Regions from separate parts of the Komagataeibacter sp. FNDCF1 genome, predicted to be linked through region 3. Evidence: predicted binding sites of a transcription regulator. Region 3 holds the regulator's gene; each other region holds the start of a gene.

Region 1 (3,229 bases), 950 kb from region 3:
CACGCTGGCCGTGACCGCGACAGGCGGCGTGCCGACCGACAGCCAGTCGGGCAATATCGTGGCGACGGCGTCCCAGCTTTCGGGCCAGGACGTGACCCTGACCGCGCCGGGGCAGGTGACGCTGCAGGCGGGGTATGACACGACGCACGAGGTCGCCAGCTCGAAATCGATCGAGGCGAGCGTGGGGGCCTCGGCCAGTATCGGCACGAAAGGGGCCGGGGTCAGCATCGAGGGCGAATTGGGCGCCTCGAAGACCAACACCAATGCCGCGTCCAGCACGGCGGTGGACAGCACGGTCAGCGGTACGGACACCGTCACCATTGCCAACGCGACTGGCACGACGACCCTGAACGGGGCGGAAATCAGCGGCAAATCGATTGATGTCGCGACGAAAGACCTGACCATCACCACGGCGCAGGATACGTCGAACTATAATTCGAAGACCACGGGTGTGGACGCCAGCTTCTCGGTGCCGGTCTGGGGCGCGGGTGACATCGGGGGCAGCGCGAGTTTCAGTCACACGACCGTCAAGGACAGCTATGCCTCGACCGAGGCGACGCAGTCCGGGCTGTATGCGGGCAGTGGCGGTCTTGATGTCACGGCGAGCGGCACGACGACCCTGAACGGGGGGGTGATCGAAAGCACGGCGGCGGCCGCGCTCAACCAGCTGTCCACGGGCACGCTGGTGGCCAATGACATCGCCAACCATGCCGACGCCACGGCGAAGACGACGGGCTCATAGGTTATAGCAATCAACGGTTGGTATAATCGATGACTGGCAGCACATGATCGACAGCACGGTCGTTCGGGGTCACAGCCAGGCGTCTGGCGCAAAAGGCGACATTTAATAATTACGTCCCACAGAAGCATTCGCGACCGTTAGGGCATCGTCGGGCAGGGGACGTTGCAGTTGTAGCGCATCGTCCAAAGGCCCCTTCATCCACAGATCCAGTTCTTCCAAACGGGTCAGGATGACCGGCATGGCTTTCGGATGAATGGCGCCGACTTCCCGATTGGCGGTGGTGGTCAGGAAGCCGAACAGGTCATCCGTCGTCTCGCCATCCGCCAGTTTCCGTACCGACGTCCACTGACACCAGATTCCGGCAAAGAAAGCCAGCGGCTCTCCATCGCTGCGGGCAAACCAGACGGGCCTGCTGGTCCCATCCGGCAGGCGCTCCGGTTCGGAAAAAGCCGTGAGCGGCACCAGGCAGCGATGCGCCACACCTTCCCATCGTTTCCACCAGGTCGAGATGGGATTGCGGATATTGGTCACACCCCGATCAACCCTGTGCCCTTTCAGGTAGCCCGGCGGCGTGGGCATGCCCCAGCGCGCCATGACCAGTTCCCGCCCATCCGGCGTGTTCCGCACGATGGGCGCCAGGGTGTTGGGCCAGATCTCGGGCAGGGGCCGGAGATTGCCGGTGCGGTCGGTCATGACCCGGGCCGCCTCCCGGATCGCCTGCTGGCTGCTGGTCATCGCATAGAGGTTGCACATCACGCCGTCCTTTCGCGAGTCCGGATATGGGTGTCCTGCCAGACGGTACCCACCCTTCAGGACGAAGACGGCTGGACTGTTCCTGATAAACCCCTGCAATCCAGACAGTTTTCATCAAGCCACGATCGGCCGACAGGCCTGTACCCGCGTCCGGATCACAGTCGCTTTTCCAGGATGGGTTGACATTCGTCACCGTACCAGAACAAATAACGAACACAATCACTGATTCCATGCCAGAAACACCCGAATGGACTGTCCGACCCCATGCCCGCATCTCAACCACGTCCCGCGCTGGAGGCGCTGAGAGCACAGGTCAGCCGCCTCGAAGGCCAGGGCCGGCGCAGGCGGGGCGTGCTGCCCTTCGGGGTGCCCGAGATTGACGGTCGCCTGCCAGACGGCGGACTGGCGCTGGGCGCGCTGCATGAAGTGGCAGGCGGCGGCCATGACGCCCTGAATGCAGCGGCATCCGGCCTGTTTTCCGCCGGAATCGCAGCGCGGACAAGGGGCAAGGTACTGTGGATCGCCACCCGTCAGGACCTGTATGCCCCCGCACTGCAGCAGGTCGGCCTGTCGGCGCGACGGACCATCTATGTCGCAGCCAGTTCGGACGTCGATGTGCTGGCCTGTTTCGAGGAGGCATTGCGCCATCAGGGGCTGGGCGCAGTCGTCGCCGAGGTGGCCCGCCTGTCCATGACCGCGTCACGTCGCCTGCAGCTGGCGGCCGAGACATCCGGCGCACTGGGCATCGCCATACGGCGCTGGCGGCGGCAGACGGATGCGGCGGATTTCGGCCAGCCCACCGCTTCGGTCACCCGGTGGCGGGTATCCGTCCTCCCATCCGTGCCGCTGCCAGTGCCCGGCGTCGGCCGGTCCCGCTGGCTGCTGGAACTGATCCGTGCCCGCGCGGGCGAATGCGCCGATTTTGAAGTGGAGGCCTGTGATGCCAAAGGGAGACTGGCACCGTGTCGTCTCGCTCTACCTGCCGCTCTGGCCGACAGACCGGCTCAGGAAGCGGCTGGGAACCGACGCGCCCGCGCCTGACCGCCCGCTGGCGCTCGTCGGACGGGAAGGGCGGCGACGGGTCGTGCTATCGGTCGATCTCGCCGCCCGCAGGCTGGGCCTGCGTCCCGGCATGCCTGTTGCGAAAGCGCAGGCGCTCCATCCCGATCTGCTCATCATGGATGCCGACCCGGACGGTGACCGGGCAGGGCTGGAGCGGCTAGCGCTGTGGTTCCAGCACCGCATCGCTCCCATCGTGGCCCCCGATCCACCCGACGGCATCGTGCTGGATACGACCGGTGCCGATCACCTGCATGGGGGCGAGGCCGTCATGCTGGAGAACATGGTCACCCGCCTGAAGAAGTCCGGAATGACGGCCCGGGCCGCGATTGCCGATACATGGGGTGCCGCCCATGCGCTGGCGCGCTATGGCCGGGGACGTATCACCCTCGTGCCGCCCGGTGAGACGGCGGCAGCGATTGTCGACCTGCCCATCGAGGCCCTGCGCCTGCCAGAGGATATCATTGATGGCCTCCATGGGCTGGGCGTGTCACGCATCGGCCCGCTGGCCGGTATGCCGCGCGCACCGCTGGCCCTGCGCTTCGGCCTGGATGTCGCCCGCAGGCTGGACCAGGCTTTCGGGCGGCAGGCGGAAGCCATTGTCCCGGTCCGGCTGCAGGCGCCGGTGCAGGTCAGCCGGAACTTTGCCGAACCGATCAGCGCAGCCGAGACCAT
Region 2 (3,229 bases), on a different contig from region 3:
GTTCCGACGGCTGCGCCATCCTTAAGGCACTGCCGATGGAACACCTTGGTGCACGGGGGATGACAGAAGCCCGGACGCTCGCGGAAATCTCGACTGCCGTAACGCTTTACGGTGAGAGGATCGCCGGCGCGCATCCCGGGCGCTCATTTTCCATCAGTGTGCATATCCGTCGGGGCGATCGTAAGCCACGTGGCTTTGATGCGGCTTACCGCACTGGCGCCCTGGGGACCGACAGATGGGTTCTCATGGTCGATAACGACGCTGATGGCGCGCGGATCCTGCATGGACGATCCGCAGCCGAAACCGGAAACATGGCGTCCTGCAAAGGAGACATGGCATGATCCGCCAGTATTATACGTCTCCATTTCAGGGCGGTAATAACCCGCTCCGGGTCGGGACCATTGCCAGCGGAACCATCTTCCGTCTTCCGGCTCCTGTTTCGGGACGTCCCTATCGGACCCGGCCGTGGATCGTGGAATGCTTTCTGAACGGCACGATGGGGGCGGCTGCGCTGAACCCCGTCACCGGTCTCTGGGAAGACCGTTATATGCGAGGCCGCTCGGATCTGGTCGTATTGCGCAGCCTCGCCAATTCCCGCCGTGTGACCGTGGCAGTGCGCTATCTGGAAAGGATGAGTGAAGAGGGCCTGAGCGAGGGGCATTATCCAGAACTGCCGGATGTGAACCGCTTTCATAACGGCTATCGATGCCGGAGCCAGGTGTCATGACGGCGAGGCCAATCCTGTGCGAGCGGCTTCGGATCCCGCCTTTCGACCCGGCTGTCCTGAAACCCACCCAATGGGCGACCGCCCAGCAAAAGGCAAAGCTTGGTAATGCGATCCTGCGGTTCATCGCACTCGGAATGCCTGCAGGAAAATTTACCCCGGCCCTGTATAACCGCCTGAGCAACATGTTCGGATTTATCGCGCATTATAATCGGATCGGCTTTGCGCAGACATGGTTCGAGAATGCAGCCACACGTCGCGATTTCCTCGATCAGGTTGCGCGACATCCCTGCTGGGGCGACCCGTCTTTTGTCTGGTCGGATGTGGAGAAGGAAATCGGGCAGCGCATCCGCGAGAACCTTCTGGTCGAGGCATGGGCAGCCCGTGCCCGCGAAGAACAGATTGCGCGTGAGAAGTCAGAACTGGCTGGCCTGATGGCAAAGCATGGCGGGACCACAACATCCGCGGTTGCCCCCGCGCCTCCCGTGCAGCCTGGGCTCTTCTAGCCTGCATCCACGCTCCAGGACCCATGCCCATCAAGGCATCTGGCCAGGAACTCCAGCGCTGCGCGTGGGTATTTCCTGATTTCCAGCAGGCTGCCGGTGGGCACCTCCATATGGTAGGCGCCGAGCCGGGTGGCGCAGCGCGGCTGGCCGAGCAGGAATTTTACGCCCCTGCCAGTCCGGACGGCCTGACGCGGCCCGAAAACGCCGACGACGTGACGACCACCAAGGTAAATATCGGCGTTGAACTTGCGCCACAGTGGTGCCCGGACGTCCTGTTCGTCAACGTCGACCTGCACGGTGCAGCAGTCGTTCCACGCAGCCGGCGTGCCATCTACACCATACAGGGTCTGGCAGATCTGGCGGACCGCCTGCTCGTGTTCGGGGAGGAAGGACCAGCCGATTTCCTTGCCGAGAAACCGTCCCCTGTACCGCCCGGCCTGGGTCGACAGTTCGGGATGAAAATCCGCCTTCAGCGTGATGCGGTCTCCCGACACGGTAATCACAGCCATGATGAACCCCCACGTTGGCAACAGGGAAATTCTAGAATGAATACTTTCATTGTACAAGAGAAAACGATATGGGCACGAATAAAAAAAGAACAATAATATGAAAACAAAGACCCCGAAGAAACAGAATTTTGCATCAGTGCTCCTGCCGGGTCTCTGACCTGGTTCCTGCGGTCTGAAGCGGTCGTCGTCGGGCGCAACCCCCAGGCCTTCGGTCGGGACGGCACCGTGAAGCCGCAGGCGCGGCTTCCGCACCATTGCCGCCCCGAGGGGTTGCGCCCGCCGCCTGATACCCGCTTCCGCGTGACCGCACCAGGTCAGAGATCCGGCAGGGGCCGGAGAGGACCGGGAAGGAAAAAAGGAACAGGACCATGAGCCAGTCAGTCAATCGCGCCATCATCATCGGTCATCTGGGCAGGGATCCGGATCTTGCCGCACGCAGGGAGGGGGATGGAAAAATCGCGTCTTTCGGCGTGGCGACAAGCGAAACCTGGACCGATCGCGCCAGCGGCGAACGCCGGGAGAAAACCCAGTGGCACCGTGTCGTCTCTTTCAACGATCACCTGTCGGCCGTGATCGAACGTCGGTGCCAGAAGGGAACCCTGGTCTATATCGAAGGCCATCTGGAAACACGCAAATGGACCGATCAGCAGGGACAGGACCGTTATGTAACCGAGATCATCATCGACCGGTTTGATGGGAACCTGAAGGTGCTGGCCAATGGCCGCAGCACCAGCGATGGACGTTTTGATGAAGAGCGCCCGTCGCGTAGCGCCGCCCAACGACCTGCTCCTGCTGGCGGTGGCCAGGAAATGGAGGACGAGATTCCGTTCTAGCTGCGGTTTTGTCGGGCTGGAGACAGCCCGGCTTCTCTGCCAGGGATATCTTCCGGACAGAGGGTCAAATTCCGGCATTGCGCCTTGGAGATCCACAAGCGTAACTGCCCGAAGTCCCCGCGACGGTGCCTGATGATCGGGTCGGGGGACTGAAAAGCCGGCAGAACCGGTCTGTTATGATAGATTTCTGGGCGGATGGGAACGGGGCGTGCCCATGTTGTTGTACGGGCAGGAGTATCGCGCGTTTCCTCCTCCCGATCCCGGTTTTTTCTCGTTGGTCGCATGATGTGGGCGGACATGGGACATTCCACAGGGAGTGTCCCGTGTCGTGTACGTTCCAGTCTTCCCGTTCTGTCCGGATTGCAGGCGCCTGAAGGCTGCCTTGCCCCTTGCATCCATATCGGGAAGCCGGAACGAAGAAAACATATATGGATACGGACCTAAAGTAATAAATGCCGCTTTTATGCGGCTTGTATTGCTCCGTTCACTATTCTGTTCGCCGATATTATTCGGGAATCCTGCTGTATTGTTTCCAGAAAGGCGGAGCCATTCATGAAAGGATTTATCCCATGGCTTACGTATCGTCTCCAGAAGCGCAGCAAAGGGAGCTTGACGAGCTTCGCAATGCGGTAAACTGCGCGGTTGTGCTTGAAAAAG
Region 3 (3,229 bases):
CTGCATGGCCTGGCGGCATTACTGGCGCCGGGGGGGCGGATGGCTTTCGCCACGCTGGCGGATGGCAGCTTCGCGCAGTGGCGGGCGGCATATGACCGGACGGGCGTAACCTGTCCGATGCCGGATTATCCCACGCAGGACGCGTTGCAGCGGGAATGGCCCGTTTCCGGCGCGGGACTGTGGCAAATCACGGAAATTGTCGATACACCGTCAACACCGCTGGCCTTCGCCCGTGAACTCAGGGCCATAGGTGCCACCCATACGGAACACGCGCCCGCCACGCCGGGACAGATGCGTCGCGTGCTGGCGGCCGCACGGGCCCGTCCCTTTGCCATGTCCTATCAGGTGGCATATGGCCAGTTTCACCGCGCACTCTGGCCCGGCGTGTTTGTAACCGGCACGGATACGGATGTGGGCAAGACCGTAGCGTCCGCAGCCCTGGTCCATGCATGGAAAGCCGCTTACTGGAAGCCACTGCAGAGCGGCACGGACGATGCACCATCGGACAGCACGGGCGTGCGCGGGTTGACGGGACTGGATGCGACGCGGCTCTACCCGCCAGCCGCAAGCTTCGGCGCATCCCTCTCACCCGAGGACGCGGCGCGCCATGCCCATACCCGCATCGACCCCGCCGCCATTACCCTGCCGCCCCATGACGGCACACGCGGGCCGCTGGTCGTGGAAGGGGCAGGGGGCGTGTTCGTGCCCATTGCCGAAAACTACCTCATGATCGATCTCATGGCCCGACTTGCCCTGCCCGTGGTGCTGGTCGCGCGCAGCACGCTTGGTACGATCAATCATACGCTGCTCAGCCTGGCTGCCCTGCGTGCCCGTGGCCTGCGGGTAGCGGGGGTCATCCTGAATGGTCCGGCCGAACCCAATGGCCGCAGCGCCATCGAACGGCACGGGCAGGTGCGGATACTGGCCGAGTTCCCGCTCCTGTCCCCGATGGGGCCGCAGGCGGTAGCACAACTGGCGCGCCGCCTGCCGTCCTGGGCGCAAATTACGGGCGAAGCCGTCAGTAACGGCGGATAAGCCCCGCAAGCGTGCCCTGTACGCTGACGCGCGATAAGGGCAGGACACGGGTTTCGTAATGGGTGTTGGCGGGAATGAGTGCGATCCCGTCCTTTTCATGCCGGATGCGCTTGAGCGTGACTTCCTCGCCATCGATCAGGGCCACGACAATCTGGCCATCCGTAGCCTGCATGCCCTCACGGATGATCACCATGTCCCCATCCAGGATGCCGGCATCCTGCATCGAATCGCCCATGACCTCCAGCGCGTAGTGACCGGCCTTGCCCAACATGTCCGCCGGGACGGAAATGCGGGTGGTCGTGGTGTTGATCGCCTCGATCGGGTTGCCTGCCGCCACGCGCCCGACGAAGGGCACTTCCACCACCGCAGCGTGGAAAATCTCGGGGGGCATGGCCGGTGGGGGCACGGGCGCCTGCACGGGGGGGGGAGGCACCTCGATATCCGGCAGGCGCAGGATCTCCAGCGCGCGCGCACGATGGTGCCGGCGATGCAGGAACCCACGTTCCTCCAGCGCCGAGATCAGCCGGTGAATACCGGACTTCGAGCGCAGACCGAGCGCGTCCTTCATTTCATCGAAGGAAGGGGAAAACCCCGTCCGGCGCAGATGGCCGTCTATGAACAGCAAAAGCTCATGCTGTTTTTTCGTGAGCATGCGATGTATCCTTTTGCCGTGGGCAAGACTACCGGGGCGGGGATGCAACGGAACAAATCAAAAACCCGCATCCATGTTCTATATTGGTTCCATATCCGCAGTCAACCGGCTTTCACACACGCGCTCAGCCTGGAACATGGTCGATGCGGATGATGTCGCACATTTCCCCGCATCTGGCGGCAGGGGCGTGGGGCGCGCGCAGCACCAGCGCCTGGCTTTGAGCCAGCACATGCAGCATGGCCGAGTCCTGGACGGGAAAGGGCGTGGCCACAAGTCGGCCCGCCGCGTCATGTGCAAGGCGTGCGCGCAGATGGTCCATACGCTGGTCATTGGTCGGCACATCGGCGCCCAGGACGGCCCGTACGGGGGGCTGGATCGCCTGCGCGATGCCCGCCATCCGCCGCAGGGCGGGCAGCACGAACACGATGGAACAGACAAAGGCCGCCACCGGGTTGCCCGGCAGGCCGATGAACGGCAGGCGACCCAGATGACCGTACATGAGCGGCTTGCCCGGCCGCATGGCAATCTTCCAGAAATCGGTTTTCATGCCGACCTGCTCCAGCCCGCGCCGCACCAGGTCATGGCTGCCCACACTCGCACCGCCTGCCGTGACCAGCATGTCCACGCCATCAACCATGCGTTCAAGTGTTGCAAGATCCGCCATGTCGTCACGCAGCGCGGGCAGCATGACCGGTTCGGCCCCGGCGGCGCGCAGCAGGGCCGCCAGCATCGGCGTATTGGAATTGGCAATCTGTCCCGGCCCGACCGGGCTGCCGGGCAGCAGCAGTTCATCCCCCGTGGCGGCAATGGCCACGCGCGGGCGGCGGGCCACTTCCAGCCATGCATGGTTGGCCGCTGCCGCCACACCGACATCCTGCGCCGAAAGCCTGCAACCCGCCGGGATGATGACCTGCCCCGTCGCGAAATCCTGTCCCAGCCTCCGTACATAGGTGCCGGGGGCAAGAGTGTGGGTGGTGCTGATGGTGGCGCCATCCGCGCTGGCATTTTCCTGTATCAGCACGGCATCCGTACCTGCGGGCATGACGCTGCCGGTAAAGATGCGTACGCATTCCCCCGCGCCCACCTGGCCTGCGAAGGGATGACCCGCCGGGGCGTGACCAATGCAGGCAAGGCGTACGCCCCGCGCGTGCAGGTCCGCCGCACGCACCGCGTACCCATCCATGGAGGAAACATCCGCCGGGGGATTGGACAGGCGCGCGCGTACGGGCGCGGCGCTGACACGGCCACAGGCGTCGGTCAGGGCGACGACTTCGGTGGGGAGGGGGAAAACGCCTTCAAGAACCCGTTTTTGCGCTTCGGCGACACTCAACATCGTACCCGGCACTCCTTTTTTACCCGTTATGGACGAATTTAAGCAGAAATATCGGTCAGGGTGCTTGACCTCAGCCTTGTGTATGCGCATTTTCCGCCAACTTGAACCACTGCTGCACCTGAGTGTTCCAGCAGCGGCGGAGCAGTGCTGAGGATATCATGGCCAAGAGCAACACCATTCAGATCAAACTCGTCTCCACGGCGGACACC
Region 4 (3,229 bases), on a different contig from region 3:
GTCCTTTTTTTTCGAGACGGATCCGTTCCCTTTCTCGCCCCTCACGCATTTCCTGATAAACGATGGGGCTGATCCGGTATTGATCGTCGTCAATCGTGTCGAGCCACGCCTTGACATAAGAATTACCGGCATCTCCCATCGCGCGGAAAACATTCGTGTCAATCAGGTAAAGTGGACGCAACATGAGATCAGGACTCAGTCCCACTTTCTACGGCATCAAAAATACCCATCTCCGCCAACGCACCAGCCGCCCGCCGGAAACTACGGACCGGATATGGACGCCCAGGTTTGGGATAAGCTTCCGTGTAAGCAATAGCAGATTCAATCTGTTCCTCGGTCAGGGTCGGATAGTCCGCTTTGATCTCCTTGATTGTCTGTCCCTGTGCGAGGGCAGCAACACGATAAGCAGATATATCCGTTCCCTTTATAACAGGATCAGTCCCATCCTCCTCCAATATATTTTTCTTGGCGTCGAGGAGTTTCTTGTATTTGGATAGAAAATTACGATGAATTTCGGTAATATTCGCTTTAAAAGGACCAAATCTTACGGTTCTGGCTTTTGCTTCATTTTTTTTGAAGGCCTGATACAGCTTCCGACGCCCCATCGGAGTTAGATCCGCATGCATCTGCTTTTCAAGCGCCAGAAACAACAACTCCGAGAGCCCGATCTTTCGTACCCGCCTACGCCCCTTCCTTACGCCGTGAACCGGCATGTTCTCTTCCGGTTCGCTGATCTTCTCTACTTCCCCACGATCAATTGCCCGGTTGATATCCTTTTCCGACATACCGATCAGAAACTGCGCTTCGCGTAGGGTAACGGCCTGGATTTCTATCATGTGCGCCTCCAATGCATCCCATAATAGGGAATAATTAGGATATATCAAGTCGTACTAAGCGCCTGCCATGACCCTGCGGGTCAATTTGGTGAAACAAAATCCCGAAAAAGACCCAGATCTGCTCTCGAGACTCACATGGAAGAAAAAGCAACGCAGCCAATTTTTGCTGTAGCAGTCGCAAGATGATCTTCGAAGCTTCTCCCATCATCCGGAGAAGCTCATGAAACATTCTCTGCTCATTTTTCTTTTGCCCATGGCACTCAACGCCTGTGCGCAGAGCCTGTCGTCACCTTCTCCCATTGCGACGACCGGCATGGCCAATCCTGAACTGGCCTTGCAGCGGTCAAGAGCAGAGACCACGACTGATCTTCGGGAACTTGGCAGTATCCGCCCGTCTCCGGTCGTGGCATCTGCCAACCCGCCCCCGCTCCCCGATGACCTGACCCGCCGGATCTGGTTCGTGTGGGACGGCCCGCTGGGCAACGCCGTCGCAAAACTCGGCCAGGAGATTGGCTATAGCGTGACTGTCACCGGCCATCCCCGAGCAATGCGCGTCGCGACCAACAGCGTTGCCGCCGTGGTGGATATCCTTCGGACATTGGGCGATCAGGCCGGAGATCAGGCCATGGTCTCGGTAGACCCGCTTCACCACGCGATAACGGTGGCCTGGCATGCGTAAGATGGCGCTCTTTCTATCTTCGGCCATCGTCGTGACGGCCGCAGGCAGCCCGACCCATGCAGCGTCTGTCTCCGCGGCGAAGGTTGTCATTGAGGAGAGGCAGCACGTCCGGCTACCGACATCGTCTCCATCCCCGCCATCGGCCCGCAGCGGCACATTGGTCCCGGAGCCACAGCCGCCCCAGCCGGGTGCGGATCAGGTGGACGGGGCTGATCCCGCCCTTGCCAATCCCATCAATAAACCGGTGACAGATTCCATGAGGAGTGGATAGCGAGCCGCGCCGTGTCAGAGTGTGCTTGCTGAAACTCTCTGGAGGGCAGAACCATGCTCGAGGCATCTGATCATCCCACGACCCCGGTCGCTATCCGCGTTGATCTTGGCGCGATCTTCGTTTCACTGGAACTTGGAAAATCGAGTTGGCTGGTCACATCGCTCTCACCCGGAAGCGAGAAGATGTCGCGCCACTCGGTTCAAGGTGGCGATATTGCGGGCCTGTTCGGCTGTTTCACTAGTCTTCGTGACAAGGCCCGCGCTCGGGAAGGAAGACTTTTTCCGCTTGTGGTGATTCAGGAAGCCGGATTGGATGGATTCTGGATCGATAGAGCCTTGAAGCAGGAGGACTGGATCGAGAGCCATGTCGTCGATGCGGCGTCGATCGCAGTTCCCCGCAAGCACCGGCGTGCAAAGACGGATCGTATCGACGGGGAGATGCTGGTCCGTACGCTGCTGGCGTTCAAACGCGGAGAGGCACGGGTCTGCTCAATGGTCCGCCCTCCATCACGGGAAGAGGAAGACCGCCGACGTCTCAGTCGGGAGCGTAAGGTTCTGGTGGGCGAGCGCACGCGGCATATCAACCGCGTCCAGGGCCTGCTGCTGAGCCAGGGCATTCGAGGTTACCGGCCGCTGCGACGGGATCGGCGTGCCTGTCTCGACGAGTTGCGAACGGGCGATGGTCATCCCTTGCCGAAGCATCTCAAGGCGCAGATCGGACGAGAACTGGACCGCATCGAACTTCTCATGGAACAGATTAAAATGGTTGAGAGCGAACGGGACGAATTGGCAAAAGTGAATGACAACAATCAATGTTCGCCAGTTGTCCTGTTGCAGGGTCTCAGAGGGATTGGCGCCGAGTTTGCCACCGTTCTGACGCAGGAAGGACTGTTCCGGCATTTCGACAACAGGCGGCAGGTCGCGGCTTATGCCGGTCTGGCGCCTTCGCCGTGGAAAAGCGGATCGATCGACCGTGAACAAGGCGTCTCGAAATCCGGTAATCCGCGCCTGCGCACGGCCATGATCCAGCTTGCCTGGCTGTGGCTCCGCTACCAGCCTGACACCGCGCTGGCGCAGTGGTTCCATGAACACGTGGGCGCAAGAAGTAACCGGAGCCGCAAAACGGCGATCGTTGCCCTGGCCCGCAAGCTTCTTGTTGCGCTCTGGAAATATGTCACGAGTGGTGTCGTTATCGATGGCGCGCATCCGGCGTCCCGCTGATGGAAACACCACAGACATAAACCCCATCCCCAGGACCTGATCAGTCCTGTGGATCCAGGTGAACGGACCGATCGGCCCCATGGCTTGCAATGCCGACCTTTCAGAATGGTCCCGTTCTCCTGAGCCTTTGCCCCGAATGCGGGATAGTGGTGCTGCCGCGCGCGAGCGGCGACCGGATGTGAGGTTCTACAGGTGCGGCATCGCGCCGGTAGTCGTTAAACAG

Evidence for each region. The regulator LexA, encoded in region 3, represses DNA repair genes until DNA is damaged. The targets are predictions, from matches to a motif close to TGTTCTANNTANGTTC.
Region 1: LDL32_RS08780 (ImuA family protein) is a predicted target of LexA. The motif match lies at 1,696-1,711, and genes of this name have one in related genera.
Region 2: ssb (single-stranded DNA-binding protein) is a predicted target of LexA. The motif match lies at 1,816-1,831, and genes of this name have one in related genera.
Region 4: LDL32_RS16865 (DotD/TraH family lipoprotein) is a predicted target of LexA. The motif match lies at 1,020-1,035, and genes of this name have one in related genera.

Annotation. Positions count from the first base shown of each region.
Region 1 covers NZ_JAIWOT010000001.1:1,855,837-1,859,065, reverse strand. Annotated here, with positions in the region: gene LDL32_RS08790 (hemagglutinin repeat-containing protein) at 1-742, shown strand, start outside; gene LDL32_RS08785 (SOS response-associated peptidase) at 845-1,495, opposite strand; gene LDL32_RS08780 (ImuA family protein) at 1,760-2,536, shown strand; gene LDL32_RS08775 (DNA polymerase Y family protein) at 2,436-3,229, shown strand, end outside.
Region 2 covers NZ_JAIWOT010000002.1:2,229-5,457, forward strand. Annotated here, with positions in the region: gene LDL32_RS16630 (hypothetical protein) at 1-341, shown strand, start outside; gene LDL32_RS16635 (hypothetical protein) at 338-727, shown strand; gene LDL32_RS16640 (hypothetical protein) at 724-1,230, shown strand; gene LDL32_RS16645 (hypothetical protein) at 1,227-1,739, opposite strand; gene ssb (single-stranded DNA-binding protein) at 2,108-2,572, shown strand; gene LDL32_RS16655 (DUF3991 and TOPRIM domain-containing protein) at 3,025-3,229, shown strand, end outside.
Region 3 covers NZ_JAIWOT010000001.1:900,911-904,139, forward strand. Annotated here, with positions in the region: gene bioD (dethiobiotin synthase) at 1-1,035, shown strand, start outside; gene lexA (transcriptional repressor LexA) at 1,019-1,687, opposite strand; gene glp (gephyrin-like molybdotransferase Glp) at 1,812-3,020, opposite strand; gene rpmG (50S ribosomal protein L33) at 3,179-3,229, shown strand, end outside.
Region 4 covers NZ_JAIWOT010000002.1:39,347-42,575, reverse strand. Annotated here, with positions in the region: gene LDL32_RS16875 (PIN domain-containing protein) at 1-184, opposite strand, end outside; gene LDL32_RS16870 (DUF433 domain-containing protein) at 189-836, opposite strand; gene LDL32_RS16865 (DotD/TraH family lipoprotein) at 1,057-1,515, shown strand; gene LDL32_RS16860 (IS110 family transposase) at 1,840-3,006, shown strand.